Regions from separate parts of the Streptomyces sp. NPDC043812 genome, predicted to be linked through region 2. Evidence: riboswitches for the same ligand, from Rfam matches in the RefSeq annotation. Region 2 holds a riboswitch; each other region holds the start of a gene.

Region 1 (4,320 bases), on a different contig from region 2:
CCAGAGGTCCAGGACGGGACAGCCGTAGCGGTCGGCGATGGCCCGCACATGGGCGGTGTACGTGGCGATCTTCCCGCGCAGATGGCGCAGGACGGGTACGTCACGGGTGTCGAATCCGGTGGTGACCATGACGGTGCCGACGGCGTCGGTGAGGTCGGCGACGGCCCGCTCGAAGCGCTCCGCCACGTCGTCGGGGTCGGAGCCCGGACGGATGATGTCGTTGCCGCCGGCACAGAACGACACGAGGTCGGGGGCGAGTTGCTTGGCCCTCGGGACCTGCTCCGCCACGATCTGGTCGAGGAGCCGGCCGCGTACGGCGAGGTTGGCGTACCTGAAGGTGTTTTCCGGTGCGAGGTCGTCGAGCAGGACCGCGAAACGGTCCGCCCAGCCGACGAACGTCCCGTCGGGACCGGGGTCTCCTACGCCCTCGGTGAAGCTGTCACCGATCGCTGCGTACGACCCGAATGCGCCGATGTTCTCTGTTCTCGAATCGTCTGCCACAGGAGCACATCTTTCCTTTACGGATGTGACCTACGCGACCGTAAGGAGGGGTTGACGGGAGGTGATCTTTACCACCAGTCGAGTTTCCACCAACCCGGAATACGCGGAATCCCTCGCTCCGCCGCCGGACGGAACGAGGGACGAGCGTCGGCCCGCCCAACGGCGGGCCGTAAGTACTCAGATGGAGACGCCGTGCTGACGCAGGTACGCCATCGGGTCGATGTCCGAGCCGTAGCCCGAGCCGGTACGGATCTCGAAGTGCAGGTGCGGGCCAGTCGAGTTGCCGGTCGAACCGGAGAGCCCGATCTGCTGGCCGCCGCTCACACTCTGCCCGCCGGAGACGGACAGGGAGGAGAGGTGGGCGTACTGCGAGTAGGTGCCGTCCGTGTGCTGGATGACGACCTCGTTGCCGTACGAGCCGCTCCAGCCGGCCGAGACGACGGTGCCGGGGCCGACGGAGTTGACGGTGGTGCCGGTGGCGGCGACGAAGTCGACACCGGTGTGGTAACCGCTGGACCACATGGAGCCGGACTGGTGGTACGGCGTGGAGATGCCCGCGCCGGCGATCGGCACCGTGAAGCCGGCGGCCGACGTCTTGCTCTCGGGCTTCTCCGCGGGCTTCTCGGCAGGAGCCTGGGGAGCGGCGGGCTTCTCGGCAGGCGCCTCGGGAGCGGCGGGCCGGACGGAGTCACGCGAGGACCGGGACTGCGACTCGGTGCGGGGCTCCGGGTCGCTCTTGGCCTTCGACTTCGCACCGATGGTCAGCTCGAGGCCGGGGTGGATCAGCGCCGGGTCGGCACCGATGGCGCGACGGTTGTCGTTGAACAGCTGCTTCCAGCCGCCGCGGACGTCCTGCTCCTCCGCGATCTTCGACAGATAGTCGCCGGGGACGACCGTGTAGGTCTTCGGCGCCTTCTTCGCGGCCTCGACGGCCGGAGCGGCGGCGAAGGAGGCCGGGGCGGCGGTGGCCTTCTCGGGCGCGGCGGCGGGGGCCGGGCCGGTCGCGGCATTGGCGCCGGTGGCGCCGAGCAGCGGCAGTGCGATGGCGGCGCCACCCGTACCGGCGACGACGAAGCCGCGGGTGATGGGGTTGGCCTTGGGACGGCGGTGCTTGCCCTTACCAGGCATGGCGCATTCCTCTCCGGCGCCGGCGAGGTGAGCTGTCGGGTTCGAGCTGGAGATGCCCGTTCGCGCTTGTTGCGCGAATTAACCCCAAGCCGTCCGATTTTTCCGGATACGGCGTACTACCTGGTTCCCCCGCTCCTGCCACACGTGGGTGGGTTCGAAGTCCGGTCGGCGGCAGGATTAGGCGGTCCGTCCGGATTGGTCGTGACCGTAGGCGAGCCGGGCACGCGCAAACAAGCGGCAGATTTCGCCGGGGATTGTCGGCTCGGAATAAAGCAAGGATTCCCCGTCACCCTCCGTGGACAAGGGATCTTCAATTCCCTGCTCCGCAACGGAATTGAGGCACCGAACCCCGGTACGTTCCGTCACGAATATGATCCTGCTCACCTGCCGGATCCCATCTCCCTTGCAGACGGGGCACGTTATATCGAATGACCCAATTCGGACAGAAGCAGCAAATGATTACCTAAGCCCGCACTTATCCATCAAGTGTTGTCGACAACGCCCGACTTCGTCCCCGCCGGACTCCGGGCCCGAGTGACGCGGGTCACTCGCCACCCCCACCCCTCGCCTGTGTCGTTCGCCGTGAAATCCCATCCAACGGCACACCGTGCGCGGGCAGCGAATTCGGCAGCCACCTTTTCCGTGAACGGAATTGAGGCGTCCGTCACGCCTTCCTGAGCCTGATCACGTTTGCATCCAGATCGCCGGTCAGCCCGGTGTGGAGTCCGTGATGGATCAGCACGGCACCTCGGTGGACCTTCCCGCTGTCCAGGCAGAGGTAGGCGGCGCGCGGGTCGATCCCGCGCAGTCTGACGGGCGGCGGCCGCTCGCCGTAGTGCTGAGCCTGAAGTGTCACAAGGACGACGATGTCGTCATCGCGGACATATTGGACAGCGCTGAGCCCGCCGTCCGGATCACGCAGCCGGTACAGCTCGCCGTGCTGCACCACCGGCCTGATCTCCTTGTAGAGCCGGACCCAGCCGCGGGCCTCGGTCAGCTCCGCCTCGCTCCAGTCCGTGAGATCGCCGCCGACACCCAGCACCCCCGCCATGGCACTGACGAAACGGAAGCGCAGACTGCTGCGCCGACCGTTCAGCTGGACATTGGGGCTGTCGGTGACCCAGGCGGCCATGACCCGCGCCGGGTGCAGCTGGCTGAAGCCGTGCTGGATGGCGAGCCGGTCCAGCGGGTCGGTGTTGTCGGAGGTCCACACCTGGTCGGTGCGACTGAGCACGCCCAGGTCGATCCGGCCGCCGCCGCCCGAGCAGGACTCGAAGGCGACACCCGGGTGCGCCGCCCGAAGACGGTCGAGCAGCGCGTACAGGGCATGCACATGCTCGACCCACAACTTCTGCGGGTAGGGCTCCCCCGGCCAGCCCGCATCGGTGAAGCAGCGGTTGAAGTCCCACTTCACATAGTCGACGGGAGCAGCGGAGAGCAGGCCGTCGAGCTGCTCCCACAGATACGCCTGCACATCGCTGCGCGCGAGATTCAGCACCAGCTGATTGCGCAGTTCGGTACGCGTGCGGCCGAGATGGTGCTGCACCCAGTCGGGATGCGCGCGGTAGAGATCGCTGTCGGCGTTGACCATCTCCGGCTCGACCCAGATGCCGAACTGCATACCGAGGGCGTGCACTTCGTCGGCCAGCGGCTTCAGCCCGTGCGGGAAGCGGTCCGGGTTGGGTGTCCAGTCACCGAGCCCCGCCCGGTCGCTCGTCCGGGCCCCGAACCAGGCGTCGTCCACGACGAACAGTTCGACACCCATCGCGGCGGCCCGCACGGCGAGTGCCCGCTGCTGCTCCTCCGAGATGTCGAACCCGGTGGCTTCCCAGGAGTTGTAGAGCACGGGCCGGTCCTGCCGGGCACCCGGGATCACATGCGCCAGCTGCCAGGCGTGCCAGGCGTGGCTCGCGCCGCCGAAGCCGCCCTCGCTCCACAGTCCGGCGAACACGGGCGAGGTGTAGCTCTCGCCGGGAGCGAGCCGCAGCAGCCCGGAGTCGTCGTGGCCGGCCCCGCCCGTGATCTGCACCATCCCGTCGGGCAGCTGCTGGACGCCGATCCGCCACGAACCGGACCACCCCAGCGCGCAGCCGTACACCTCGCCGTGCTCCTCGGTGGCCCCCTCGGCGTCGAGCGCGACCCAGGGCAGATGCTGGTGACCGGTGTGGCCGCGACGGCTTCCGATGATCTTTTCGCCGTAGGTCAGCGGCGACCGGACGAGCAGTGACTCGGCGGCCCAGCGGCCGTGCAGCTGCCCGAGCCGCCAGGCGTCGCGCCGGGGAAGCGTCCAGGTCGCGGCGTCGGCCCGGAGCAGTTCGAGGTCGGGCCCCGCGCCCTCGTGGGCGACGGTGACCCAGCGTTCGATCACGTCCGCGTCGTCCCGCATGCGGTAGTGGAGGGTGAGGCCGAGGCCGTGCACGGCGTCGGTGAAGTGCAGCCGGAGCTCGCCGTCCGCCGGATCCGTCGCGGCGCCTGCGAAGGCCCACTCGGTGCCCCGGACCTCGGCCGTGCGCACGGAGAGCGCCGGCCTCACGAACCGGGGGCCGCCCTCGACCGGGTACTCCTCATGTCCGTCGAGCGGGGCCTCGAAGGGCCAGTAGGGCGGCGGTCCCGCTGCGGCGAGGGCTTCCGCATCGGCTCCCGAGATGCGCGCACCCCAGTGCAGATGCACCAGTTCATCCCGTTCCGTGA
Region 2 (4,320 bases):
ACCGCCGCGTCGTCGAGGATCTCCTCGATGCGCAGCAGCTGGTTGTACTTGGCGACGCGCTCGGAGCGGGCCGGGGCACCGGTCTTGATCTGGCCGCAGTTGGTGGCGACGGCCAGGTCGGCGATGGTGACGTCCTCGGTCTCACCGGAGCGGTGGGACATCATGCACTTGAAGCCGTTGCGCTGGGCCAGCTCGACGGCGTCCAGGGTCTCGGTCAGCGAACCGATCTGGTTGACCTTGACGAGCAGGGCGTTGGCGGCGCCGTCCTCGATGCCGCGGGCCAGACGCTCGGGGTTGGTGACGAACAGGTCGTCGCCGACGAGCTGCACCTTGGTGCCGAGCTTCTCGGTGATGGTCTGCCAGCCGGCCCAGTCGTCCTCGAACAGCGGGTCCTCGATGGAGACCAGCGGGTAGGCGTCGACGAGCTCCGCGTAGTACTCGGTCATCTCGGCGGCCGAGCGGGACTTGCCCTCGAACTCGTACGAGCCGTCCTTGTAGAACTCGGACGCGGCGACGTCGAGCGCCAGCGCGATGTCCTTGCCGGGGGCGTAGCCGGCCTCCTTGATGGCCTCGAGGATGAGGTCCAGGGCGGCGCGGTTGGAGTCGAGGTTCGGCGCGAAGCCGCCCTCGTCGCCGAGACCGGTGGACAGGCCCTTCTGCTTCAGCACCTTCTTGAGGGTGTGGTAGACCTCGGCGCCCCAGCGCAGGGCCTCGGAGAAGGACTCCGCGCCGATCGGCGCGATCATGAACTCCTGGATGTCCACGTTGGAGTCGGCGTGCGAGCCGCCGTTCAGGATGTTCATCATCGGAACGGGCAGCAGGTGCGCGTTCGGGCCGCCGAGGTAGCGGAAGAGCGGCAGGTCGGAGGCCTCGGAGGCGGCGTGCGCGACGGCGAGGGAGACGCCGAGGATGGCGTTGGCGCCGAGCGAGGACTTGTCGGGCGTGGCGTCCAGGTCGAACATCGCCTGGTCGATCAGGCGCTGCTCGGTGGCGTCGTAGCCGACGAGCTCCGGGCCGATCTGCTCGATGACGGCGAGGACGGCCTTCTCCACGCCCTTGCCGAGGTAGCGGTTCTGGTCACCGTCGCGGAGCTCGAGGGCCTCGAACGCACCGGTGGAGGCGCCGGACGGAACTGCAGCACGACCCGTGCTGCCGTCGTCGAGGCCAACCTCGACCTCGACCGTGGGGTTGCCTCGGGAGTCCAGGATTTCCCGGGCTACGACGACGTCGATGGACGGCACGAGCATCTCCTTCTGGGATGTGACGCGAGAAAAGTGCAGAGGTCTGCTTGGCCTTGCGCCAAGAGCCTAACCGCCTCGGGGGCAAAGGCCGGCCGATGCCCGCCCCGTGGGACGAAAAAGGGCGTGAACACTGAGCGCGGGGGACAAAACACCCGGAAGCTACTCGTAGGTAACGCCTTGAACGCCGAAACCCCGGCCCGGCGCGCACGGGGGAACGCGGGCCGGACCGGGGTGCTCGGGGGTCCTGTCCGCGCTGCGGAGCGCGGACAGGAGGCGGGTCAGCGCAGGTGGAGCTGCTGGCCCGGGTGGATCACATCGGCGTCCTCGACGATGTTCTTGTTCAGCTCGAACAGCTTCTCCCAGCCGCCCTTGACCTTCTCGGCCGTGGCGATGCTGCTCAGGGTGTCGCCGGCCTTGACCTTGTACTCGCCGTCGCCCTTCTTGAAGGACTTGGCCTTGGCGGCGGGCTTGGCGGCCTTCTTGGCCGGGGCCTCGGCGCGCTCGGAGCGCGTGGTCGGGGCCTCGGCGCGCTTCGGCTGCGCAGGCTGGGCCGGAGCGGCGTCGTTGGCGGCGTTGGACAGGCCGACGCCGCAGCTCGGCCAGGCACCCTTGCCCTGGCCGGCGAGGACCTTCTCGGCGACGGCTATCTGCTGGGACTTGGAGGCCTGGTCGGCGGACGCGGCGTACGCGGTGCCGCCGTACGCGGCCCAGGTGGAGGCGGAGAACTGCAGGCCGCCGTAGTAGCCGTTGCCGGTGTTGATGGACCAGTTGCCGCCGGACTCGCACTGCGCGACCGAGTCCCACTCGGAGGTGGTGGCGGCGGAGGCGGAGGTGGCGGCGAGCATGGGGGCGGCGATGGCGGCACCGGTGACGCCGGCGAGCGTGGCGATACGGACGGCCCTTGACGCGCGGCGGTGCTTGGCCTTGCTGGAACGCAGCATGGAGCTTCTCCTCACCGACGCCTACGAGGTGAGCTGTCGGGTTCGGGCCATGTGAGTTGCCCGGCCACGCGTCTGGCGCATGGCTTCACCCCGAGCCGTTCCTCGGTCGCTCACCTTCAACGACCGGGACCGGCGCTTACCTTGGGTCCCCCGCTCCTGCCTTCGGCGCACTGAGCGACGAGTGTTCCCCCCGACCGACGGCAGGATTCGGCGTGACGGTCGACGGTGCCCGCGGTGGCGAGCGGTTCCGACCGTAAACACACGGCTCCCCGATGTTCAAAGCTGAACATCGGGGAGAAATCGCCCAATCCGCCCCGGCAATCAGGGGCGTTTACGCAGGTCGTGACCGTCTTGGCCGAATTTGCTGGCTGAAACCTGTTAGTTGCCGCAAAGAGACCCTTGTCTCACTGGAACAGAACGGACAAACGACCGCGAACCACCGCGTGAACTACGGCTGATTCAGGCCGAGATCGAGACTCTGACCGGGGACGATGAGGTCGGGGTCGTCCCCGACGGTCTCCTGGTTCGCCTCGTAGAGGGCGGTCCAGCCTCCCGGCAGCTCGCGCTCGTCCGCGATGCCCCACAGGTTGTCGCCGGGCTGGACGGTGTAGCTGCCGTCCCCGGCCTCCGCCGCCCCGTCGCGTACCGATGCGTCACCCCGTGAGGCATGACGACCGCTTTCGCGACCCTCGTCCGAATTGCCCGCTTCGCTCTCGTCCTTGGCGGCCTCGCCACGATGCTTGCCGCTGCCGTCCGCGGGAGCGGTTTCCTCGCTGTTGTCCGGAGTGCCCGATTCAGCCGGTTCATCAGATGTGTCCGGGGATGCCGACGCGTCGGCGTCCCTCGGCTGCGAGCCGTCGTCCCCGGAGGAGTCGGCCGACCCGGAGGGCCGCGACGTGTCGGACCCGGACGCGGAGTCCTCCGCGCCCTCCCCGGCGGACGGTGCGGCGCTCGCGCCGGACTCGGGCAGCAGCAGGTCGCCCGGCTCCATGCCGGGGTCCACGCCGGTGTCGGCGCCGTCGTCCGTCAGGCCCGCGATCGTCGCGCAGCCGGGCCACGCCTCCGGCCCCTGCGCCTCGAGCACCTTCTCCGCGACGGCGATCTGCTGCGAACGGCTCGCGAGATCGGCGCTCACCGCGTACGAGGTGCCGCCGAATTCCTCCCAGGTCTCCTGCGCGAACTGCAGTCCGCCGTAGTAGCCGTTACCGAAGTCGGCGCTCCATGCGCCACCGGTCTCGCACTCGGCGACACGGTCCCAGGCGGCGGAGTCCGCGGCGGAAGCGGAACCCGCGCCGAGGAGCGGGATCGCGATGGCCGAGCCGGTCACCCCTGCCGCGACGACGATGGCCGGAGCCTGACGGGGTCGGCGGTGCCGTCCGTTCCCGGAGCGCATGAGAATGCCTTTCGCGTGACTACTGAGGACTGAGCGGCCTGCTGACGCCTGCCGAGTCGACGGTGAACGTAGCCGCATTCGAACGTGAGTCACAAGTCGATGCAGCGGAGATCACGTGAAAGTCACGAACTTGATCCACCGTCAGATTTTGGCGGGTGTGAACTCAACGGGCAGAGTGCGCAATCCGCGCATGATGAGACCCCCACGCCACCGCAAATCGGCTGGATCGCCCGCAAGCCGCAAGTCGGGCATTCTCCTGAGCAGGGTCGCGAGCGCGGTCTGTCCTTCGAGCCGGGCGAGCGGCGCGCCGAGGCAGTAGTGGATGCCGTGGCCGTAGCCCAGATGCTGGTTGTCGCGCCGGGCGAGGTCGAGAGTGTCCGGTTCGCCGAAGCGCTCCGGGTCGCGGTCCGCGGCGGCGAGCACGACGAGTACGGGATCTCCCGCGGCGATCCGCTGCCCGCCGACCGTCAGCTCCTCGGTCGCGAACCGCCAGGTCGCGAGCTCGACGGGCCCGTCGTAGCGCAGCAGTTCCTCGACCCCGGTCTCCAGCAGCGCGCTCTCGCCGGCGGCGAGCGAAGCCTGCAGCCGCTCGCGCTGTGCGGGGTTGCGCAGCAGCGCGTAGACGCCGTTGCCGATGAGGTTCACGGTCGTCTCGAAGCCGGCGAAGAGAAGGATGAACGCCATCGCGGCGGCCTCGTTCTCGGTGAGGTGCTCGCCGTGGTCGGACGCCTTGATGAGCCCGGAG
Region 3 (4,320 bases), on a different contig from region 2:
CGCGCGGTCCTGCTCGAACTCGAGTGCCACGGCGGCGAGTTCCTGGAGGTTCTCGATGCGCGTCTCGTCCTGCGGGTCGGTGGACGCCTGGAGTTCGGCAAGATAGCCGGTCCGCTCCAGGACGGCCTCCAGCACGACCGCGGGCCCCGCGCCCGAGTCGACGATCGTGCGCAGTTCCTCCATCAGCACGTTGAACCGCTTCACCGCGTTCGCCGAGCGGGCCGCCATTCCGTACGCCTCGTCGACGCGGCGCAGCGCCTGCGGGAAGGTGATCTTCTCGCGGAGCGCGAGGGCGTCGATCATCGCCTCGGCGCGTTCACCGATACCGCGCTTGGGGACGTTGAGGATGCGGCGCAGCGGGACGTTGTCCTCGGGGTTGGCCAGGACGCGCAGATACGCGAGGACGTCCCTGACCTCCTTGCGCTCGTAGAAGCGCACTCCGCCGACGACCTTGTAGGGCAGGCCGACGCGGATGAAGATCTCTTCGAAGACACGGGACTGGGCGTTCGTCCGGTAGAAGACGGCGACGTCGCCGGCCTTCGCGTCGCCCGCGTCGGTGAGCCGGTCGATCTCGTCGGCGACGAACTGGGCCTCGTCGTGCTCGGTGTCCGCGACATAGCCGGTGATCTGGGCGCCCGCACCGGCGTTGGTCCAGAGGTTCTTGGGGCGGCGGGACTCGTTGCGCTCGATGACCGCGTTGGCGGCGGAGAGGATCGTCTGCGTGGAGCGGTAGTTCTGCTCGAGCAGGATCGTCGTCGCGTCCGGGTAGTCCTCCTCGAACTGGAGGATGTTGCGGATCGTCGCGCCGCGGAAGGCGTAGATCGACTGGTCGGCGTCGCCGACCACGCACAGCTCGGCGGGCTCCAGGTCCTCGTAGCCCGTGCCCACCAGCTCGCGTACGAGTGTGTACTGGGCGTGGTTGGTGTCCTGGTACTCGTCGACGAGGACGTGGCGGAAGCGGCGCCGGTAGTGCTCGGCGACGTCGGGGAACGCCTGGAGGAGATGGACGGTCGTCATGATGATGTCGTCGAAGTCCAGGGCGTTGGCCTCGCGCAGCCGTCCCTGGTACATCCGGTACGCCTCGGCGAGCGTCTTCTCGAAGCCGTCCACCGCCTGGTCGGCGAAGGTCTCCTCGTCGATCAGCTCGTTCTTCAGGTTCGAGATCTTGGCGCTGAAGGACTTCGGCGGGAACTTCTTCGGGTCGAGGTCCAGGTCGCGGCAGACCAGGGACATCAGCCGCTTCGAGTCGGCGGCGTCGTAGATCGAGAACGACGAGGTGAAGCCGAGCTTCTTCGACTCGCGGCGCAGGATGCGCACGCACGCGCTGTGGAACGTCATGACCCACATCGCGTTGGCCCGCGGGCCGACCAGCTGCTCGACGCGCTCCTTCATCTCACCGGCGGCCTTGTTGGTGAAGGTGATCGCCAGTATCTGGCCGGGGTGCACATGGCGGGTGCCCAGCAGATGCGCGATCCGGTGGGTGAGCACACGGGTCTTGCCGGAACCGGCTCCGGCGACGATGAGCAGAGGGGTGCCCGTGTGCACGACCGCGGCACGCTGCTCCACGTTCAGCCCCTCGAGCAGGGCCGCAGGGTCGACGGCGGGGCGCGGGTGACCGTCGCGGTAGTACCCGTCGCGGGCCGGGGGCACGTCGTAGGCGCCCTGGAAGAGGTCGTCCGGGATCGGCTCCGGGGCGTGCTCCTCGGGCGGGGGCGGGTGCTCCTCCGCTCGGGGCTGGAGATCCGCCAGGAAGCTGTCGTCAAAGAGGCTGCTCATCGCTTATCGAGTCTAGGCGGCCGGACCGACAACCCGGTGCCGTATGCCGATCCGGCCCCGGACATCCGTCCGCACGCGGAGGCGGACGCGTTCCGTGACCGGGCGGATCCGGTGCGCCACACGTACGGCCGGAAGTCCTGCTCACCGAAAAAGGTCACGAAAATGTATCGGACATATCGAACATCAACCTTCACAGCAGATGCACGAGTTGGCTAGCGTGCTCGACCAGACGGCCCGTACCGCCATGGCGAACCCCGCCATCCGCGCCGTCTCCGCCGAATCCGGGCTTTCCGTAAGGAAGTTCAGAACCGGGGACCCACATGCACTATTGGGGTGAATCGGACCGCGCTCCACTCGGTCCGTAGGGCATCTTCCGTTCCGCCCGAACCCGTCAGCTAACCCGGTAGGCGGTTCACGGAAGAAGGAGATGCCGGCCTTGGCGTCGCATCGCAGGATCCGCAGCCGTAGCGTAAAACCCTCCCCTGCCGTCGGGTTCACGACGGCCGCCCTCGCCGGTGTCACTCTGCTGTCGACGCAGAGCGCCACCGCGGCGCCGACCGACCCGAAGCCCTCCGTCGAGGACGTGCAGAAGAAGGTCGACGACCTGTACCGGCAGGCCGGCACCGCGACCCAGGAGTACAACCAGGCGAAAGAGGCCACCGAGGAGAAGCGCCGCGAGGTCGACACGCTGCTCGACGACGCCGCCAAGCGCACCGAGAAGCTCAACGAGTCGCGCCGTGCCCTGGGGAACTACGCCGCCGCGCAGTACCGCACCGGTGCCGTCACCCCGACCGCCGCCCTGCTCTTCGCGGACAGCCCTCAGGCGTACTTCGAGCAGACGCAGCTGATGGACCGGATGACGGACCAGCAGCAGAGCGCGATCACCGAGTACGAGACCGAGCGCGCCGCGGCCGCGAAGCAGCGTGCCACGGCGACGAAGCGGCTGGAGTCGCTGACCGACTCCCAGAAGGCCCTGCGCATCAGCAAGCAGAGCGTCCAGACGAAGCTGGCAGAGGCCCGGACCCTGCTCTCGAAGCTGACGGCCGAGGAGAAGGCCCGTCTCGCCGCGATCGAGCGGGAGAAGGAGGAGGAGGCCCGCCGCAAGGCCGAAGCGAAGGCCGAGGCGGAGGCGCGTGCGAAGGCGGAGGCCGAACGGCAGCGCCAGGAGCGCGAGCAGACACCTCCGGAGACGGGCACGGGCAGCGGTACCGGCACGGACGACGGCAGCTACGCGGCGAAGGCCGACAAGGTCCTGGCCTTCGCCCGCTCCCAGATCGGCAAGCCGTACGTCTGGGGCGCGACCGGCCCGAGCTCGTACGACTGCTCCGGACTGACCCAGGGGGCCTGGAAGGCGGCCGGCGTGGACCTGCCGCGCACCACCTGGGACCAGGTGAAGGTCGGCCAGCGCGTCGCGACGGCCGATCTGCTCCCGGGCGACCTGGTCTTCTTCTACGACGACATCAGCCACGTCGGCATCTACATCGGCGACGGCAAGATGATCCACGCACCGAAGCCGGGCGCGAACGTCCGCGAGGAGTCGATCTACTACATGCCGATCTACGGCAGCGTCCGCCCGGTCTGACCGGCATCGGACACACGGATGCCCGGGCGGTCCACCCGCCCGGGCATCCGTGTGTACGCGGTCAGGCCGCGGCGTCCGCGGGGCTGGTCACGTCCACAGCGTCGCGATGAAGATGTTGGCCACGGTCAGCCCGCCGACCGCGCCGAACAGGGCCTTGTCGACCTGTTCCTCGTCACGCTTGACGTAGACCAGCCCGAGGATCACCACCAGCACCGCCAGCTTGATGCCGATCTTGACGTTGTTCACCGTCTGGTCGTCGGCCTGGTTGAGGCCCACCAGCGCCACGCCGGTGACCAGCATCGTCAGGGCCCCGTGCAGCATCGCCGGGGTGAAGCGTGCCGTGCCCGCGCCCATCGCCTTCATCTGGGTGAGGAAGCCGCCCAGCAGGGAGGCGATGCCGATGATGTGCAGGGCGACGAAGACTTTGATGAGTACGTCCATGGGCCGAGCCTAATCCTCGCCATACCACCCCTCCGGGGCCGGGTGGGCCGCATCCGACGCATCGGTCAGTGCGCGTCGGCAACCCGCTCCCGCGGCACCGGACCGGTGCGAAGAAAACGAGCAGCGACGACCGGCTTCGGACAGTTCCGCTCCTTACGTCTCATGGGCGTGGCGGCCAGGTTTAGCGTCCTGCACCAGGTGGCCGGCTCCCCACCCGCCGTTGTGCAGCCGGAGGGCACCCGGCCGCCACCGCCGAGAGATCCGGCGGCGCGCCGCTCCCCCTGTGCGGTGCGCCGCCGGACCGCAGGTACGAGGAAGGACGTGGCGCCCCCGTGGCAGCGCACCGGAAACCGAAGCAGCATCCGCTCACCGGGCCGGCCGCCCGCACCGCGGCCACCCTGGCACTCGCGGGTGCTGCGACCACGACCGCCCTCGACGGCTCCGCCCACGCGGAACCCCGCCTCACCCCCGCCCAGATCAAGGCCCGGGTCGACAAGCTGTACCAGGAGGCCGAGGAGGCG

The links. Region 2 has a riboswitch for cyclic di-AMP ahead of AC067Z_RS04605 (transglycosylase family protein). Riboswitches for the same ligand answer to the same signal wherever they lie in the genome.
Region 1: linked by a shared signal. The riboswitch ahead of AC067Z_RS20020 (M23 family metallopeptidase) and the one ahead of AC067Z_RS04605 (transglycosylase family protein) in region 2 are both predicted to bind cyclic di-AMP.
Region 3: linked by a shared signal. The riboswitch ahead of AC067Z_RS10825 (C40 family peptidase) and the one ahead of AC067Z_RS04605 (transglycosylase family protein) in region 2 are both predicted to bind cyclic di-AMP.

What each region holds. Positions count from the first base shown of each region.
Region 1 covers NZ_JBWKCY010000013.1:18,550-22,869, forward strand. The annotation lists gene AC067Z_RS20015 (SGNH/GDSL hydrolase family protein) at 1-501, opposite strand, end outside; gene AC067Z_RS20020 (M23 family metallopeptidase) at 679-1,629, opposite strand; cyclic di-AMP (ydaO/yuaA leader) riboswitch at 1,632-1,790, opposite strand; gene AC067Z_RS20025 (alpha-galactosidase) at 2,294-4,320, opposite strand, start outside.
Region 2 covers NZ_JBWKCY010000002.1:426,333-430,652, reverse strand. The annotation lists gene eno (phosphopyruvate hydratase) at 1-1,247, opposite strand, end outside; gene AC067Z_RS04605 (transglycosylase family protein) at 1,520-2,182, opposite strand; cyclic di-AMP (ydaO/yuaA leader) riboswitch at 2,186-2,360, opposite strand; gene AC067Z_RS04600 (transglycosylase family protein) at 2,631-3,575, opposite strand; gene AC067Z_RS04595 (cytochrome P450 family protein) at 3,717-4,320, opposite strand, start outside.
Region 3 covers NZ_JBWKCY010000006.1:15,619-19,938, forward strand. The annotation lists gene pcrA (DNA helicase PcrA) at 1-1,776, opposite strand, end outside; cyclic di-AMP (ydaO/yuaA leader) riboswitch at 2,040-2,201, shown strand; gene AC067Z_RS10825 (C40 family peptidase) at 2,204-3,358, shown strand; gene AC067Z_RS10830 (hypothetical protein) at 3,446-3,799, opposite strand; gene AC067Z_RS10835 (C40 family peptidase) at 4,132-4,320, shown strand, end outside.